Regions from separate parts of the Marinobacter sp. W-8 genome, predicted to be linked through region 1. Evidence: predicted binding sites of a transcription regulator. Region 1 holds the regulator's gene; the other holds the start of a gene.

Region 1 (2,198 bases):
TCCGCCATCTGGCGCACCTTCTCGACCTCCAGGGTGACCTGGCAGTTACTGATGTGGTCGAAGTGACGCTCCAGCTTCTCGAACTTGGTGTTGACGTAATCCTTCAGAGCGGGAGTCAGTTCTACGTGATGGCCTGAAATGTTGAGTTGCATAGGCGTCTCCTGTTGTCATACTGCCGGCGTGCTTGCCGGCTTGCATGCCAGTGCATCTTGCACCAGCGAAAGTTTAAACCAGGCGTTTTCGTTCGTTCGAGGGAGGAATATGCATGGCCTCCCGGTATTTGGCCACGGTACGCCGCGCCACGTTGATTCCCTGTTCCCCTAGCATGGCTGCAATTTTGCTATCGCTCAATGGCTTTTTCGGGGTTTCCTCGGCAATCAGCTTCTTGATCATTGCCCGGATGGCTGTAGACGAGCATTCGCCGCCCTCGGCGGTGCTGACGTGGCTGGAGAAAAAGTACTTCAGCTCGAAAATACCGCGGGGCGTGTGCATGTACTTCTGGGTGGTAACCCGGGAAATCGTGGACTCGTGCATTTCCACCGCCTGGGCAATGTCAGACAGGATCAGAGGCTTCATGGCTTCTTCGCCCTGATCCAGGAACCCTTGCTGGTGTTCAACGATGCGGGTGGCAACTTTCAGCAGGGTTTCATTACGGCTTTGCAGGCTCTTGATAAACCATTTCGCTTCTTGCAGCTGGTCGCGCAGGTAGGTGTTATCGGCACTGCTGTCAGCCCGGCGGATCAGTGACGCGTAGCTGGCATTCACCCGGATACGCGGAGCGATTTCCGGATTGAGTTCAACCCGCCATCGGCCTTCGTGTTTGCGTACGATAACGTCCGGGATAACGTAATCCGGTTCGGCCCGGTCCACGACATCGCCAGGGCGCGGGTTCAGGCTCGTGATCAGGGCCAGTACCTGTTTCAGCTGGTCTTCCTTGAGCCGGCTGCGGCGCAACAGCTGTGCGTAGTCCCGGTTGCCAAGCAGATGCAGGAACTGGGTAACCACCAGTCTCGCCTGGCGCAGCCAGGGGGTATCCGGTGGCAGCTGGTTGAGCTGAATCAGCAGGCATTCCTGGAGATCCCGAGCGAACACGCCTGGCGGGTCGAAGTGTTGCAGGCGGTGGAGTACCGCTTCCACTTCGTCCAGTTCCAACGGGTCTTCTTCGGTTTCGTCCAGCAGGCCTGCGTGAATGTCCTCAATGTCAGACGTCAGGTAGCCGCGCTCATCCACAGCATCCAGCAGCGCGTGGGCAATGGCCTGATCCCGCTCGCTCAGAGGCGTCAGGTTCAGCTGCCACTCAAGGTGATCCTGCAGGGTTTCGGTAGGCGAGTTCCGGGTTTCGAAATCCGATTCGTGCTCGTCTTCGCCTTTGCTGGCCGGAGCCGGGGCAGACTGGTAGATGTCGTCCCAGGCGGTATCCACTGGCAGATCATCGGGAATGTTGTCCGGAATATCGTTCTCGGACGACCAGTCAGGGCCGTTCTCGGTTTCGTCCCAGTCCGGGCTCGCGTCCTGGTGGCTGTCGTCCTGGTTGGCCTCAGAGCTGGAAGCGTCACTGTGCTCGTGCTCTTCGCGCTCGTCGCCTTCAGCGTGCTCATCGTCCTCTGAGGTTTCCAGCATTGGGTTGGATTCCAGCGCCTGCTGGATTTCCTGCTGGAGATCGAGGGTAGAAAGCTGTAGCAGGCGTATGGCCTGCTGCAGCTGGGGCGTCATGGTCAGACTCTGGCCCAGCTTAAGCTGTAATGAGGCTTTCATAACCATGGCTCAAGATCCATAACTCGTGGGCATCCCGGTTGTTGCTTTGCCGGCGCACAGGCCGAAAAAAATGTTGTACGCTGGTTACTTGCCATTGTCTGTGAACAGTATAAGCAAGTTTTTTGCCGAGTTTACTTGCTACAGATCATCAAAACAATCAGACCTCGGATAAACCCAGTTTTATCAGGTCAGAGCCGGAACTCATCACCCAGATATACTTCTTTCACCTGCTGGTTTGCCAGAATGGCTTCGGCATTGCCGGAGGCGATGATGTGGCCGCCGGAAACGATGTAGGCATTCTCGCAGATGTCGAGGGTTTCCCGAACGTTATGGTCGGTAATCAATACGCCAATACCTTTATCCCGCAGGTGCCGGATAATGTGCTTGATGTCACTGACGGAGATAGGGTCTACGCCCGCGAAGGGTTCGTCCAGCAGGATAAA
Region 2 (2,198 bases), 1.7 Mb from region 1:
CAGCCAGGGCCGCAGCGGCACCTGCCATGTGTACGATGCCGGAGCCGGCGAAGTCACTGAAGCCAAGATCACCGAGGTTGTACATACCGAACACATCGGCGCCACCCCAGGTCCACGAGCCTTCCAGTGGGTAGATAAAGCCAGTCATGAAGACCGCGAATACCAGGAACGCCCACAGCTTCATGCGCTCGGCAACCGCGCCGGACACGATGGACATGGCGGTGGCCACGAACACGACCTGGAAGAAGAAGTCAGAGGCCGCCGAGTAGATGGAGCCGCCGGTGAAGCCGTCTTCGCGGGTGGCGAAGTCACCCAGTACGCCGTCCACGTCCACATCGGCGATGCCGGAGAGGAAGACGTTACCGCCGTACATGATGGCGTAACCGCACACCAGGTACATGGTGCAGGCCACGGCAAAGAGCGCGACGTTCTTGGTCAGGATTTCGGTGGTGTTTTTAGCACGCACCAGGCCGGACTCGAGCATGGCAAAGCCTGCGGCCATCCACATGACTAATGCGCCACACACGAGAAAATAAAAGGTATCTATTGCATACTGCAGGTGAAAGAGATTGCTTTCCATAGGAAGCCCTCCGCACAAGGCTCTTCAAGTTATAAGTTTTTTGCGTTGGCTAGGTGTCAGTTCTGGATCAGACCGCTTCTTCGCCGGTTTCGCCTGTCCGGATCCGGATAGCCTGTTCCAGTTCAGTCACGAATATTTTGCCGTCGCCGATCTTGCCGGTATTGGCTGCCTTGGTGATGGCTTCGATGACCTGGTCCAGCAGGTTGTCGCCGATGGCGATTTCAACCTTCACCTTGGGCAGGAAATCCACTACGTATTCCGCGCCACGATAGAGTTCCGTGTGGCCTTTCTGCCGTCCGAAGCCTTTAACTTCGGTAACGGTTACGCCTTGAACGCCAATCTCGGATAGTGCCTCACGGACATCATCCAATTTGAAAGGCTTGATGATCGCTGTCACAAGTTTCATTGCTTTCTCCTTGGTAAAGCCGTCCCAACAGTGAGGGCCCGTCGGCCGGTTGTTGAGTTCGGGATGCTGCCACCTCGCACATCAATTGTGCGGATTGCGTACGAGGGCTTTAGCATCGGGTATGCCAACGCAAAAAATAGCTTTTAAAACAAACTCTTAATTATTGTCTGTGCCGAAATGGCGCAGCTTGGCGCACCGTTGTGGTGCATTGTGCCTGCGATTGTCTCAAAACAGCGCAGTCGGGCCATCGGCCGCGGCCATTATAATGCCGACCGGGTACAGTATGGCAGGGGGTAGGGTGTGATACACTCCCGCAAACACCCCGGCGACACGGAAAATAGTCTGATATCGCCGAAAAACCGATACGAGAGGTGATTGATGAAAGGGCCCCAGGAAATTTTTTCTCAGTTGCAGGGTCAGTTTGGCCAGTTTGTTCCCGATATGGCTCGGGCAGCACGGGAAGATTTTGAAACCCAGGCCCGGGCCACGGTGATGTCGGTTCTGTCCCGGCTGGAGCTGGTGACCCGGGAAGAATTTGATGCCCAGCAGGCGGTCCTGATGAAAACCCGTGAAAAGGTTGAGGCCCTGGAAAAACGTGTTGCCGAACTGGAGCAACGCCAGAGTTCCTGATGGTTTGCCCGGGCGGCAGGGTCGCTGCCCGCAACGACTGATTGTTCTGTGCCATGGAAGGTTGTCATGCTCGCTATTGTCCATTCGCGCGCCAGCATTGGCGTGTCTGCTCCCCCGGTTACCGTTGAGGTGCACCTGTCTGGTGGCCTGCCGGCATTATCCATCGTCGGGCTGCCGGAAACCGGAGTGAGGGAAAGCAAGGATCGGGTTCGCAGTGCACTGCTGAATGCCGGTTTCGAATTCCCCGCCCGTAGAATCACCATCAATCTCGCGCCTGCTGACCTGCCCAAAGAAGGTGGCCGTTTTGATTTGCCCATTGCCCTGGGCATCCTGGCAGCCTCCGGCCAGATTCCCCCCGAAAGCCTCGAAAGCCACGAGTTTCTCGGAGAACTGTCCCTGGATGGTGCGCTTCGGCCCCTCAAGGGGATATTGCCCGCGGTACTGGCGGCCCGCGAAGCAGGCCGTTCGCTGTTGCTACCTCAGGACAACGCCGAGGAAGCTGCCCTTGCCAGCCGTGATGATGTGCTTGCCGCGAGCCATCTGCTGACAGTGTGTGAGCATCTGACGGGCCGTGCCAGGCTG

Evidence for each region. The regulator sigma-54, encoded in region 1, starts transcription at its own class of promoters, with help from an activator protein. The targets are predictions, from matches to a motif close to ANTGGCATNNANNTTGCTNT.
Region 2: the regulator sigma-54 is predicted to act here: its motif matches at 1,096-1,115, upstream of glnK (P-II family nitrogen regulator).

The regions. Positions count from the first base shown of each region.
Region 1 covers NZ_CP172297.1:2,635,900-2,638,097, reverse strand. The annotation lists gene hpf (ribosome hibernation promoting factor) at 1-152, opposite strand, end outside; gene ACF8YQ_RS12205 (RNA polymerase factor sigma-54) at 226-1,755, opposite strand; gene lptB (LPS export ABC transporter ATP-binding protein) at 1,944-2,198, opposite strand, start outside.
Region 2 covers NZ_CP172297.1:464,325-466,522, forward strand. The annotation lists gene ACF8YQ_RS02055 (ammonium transporter) at 1-580, opposite strand, end outside; gene glnK (P-II family nitrogen regulator) at 648-986, opposite strand; gene ACF8YQ_RS02065 (accessory factor UbiK family protein) at 1,365-1,616, shown strand; gene ACF8YQ_RS02070 (YifB family Mg chelatase-like AAA ATPase) at 1,683-2,198, shown strand, end outside.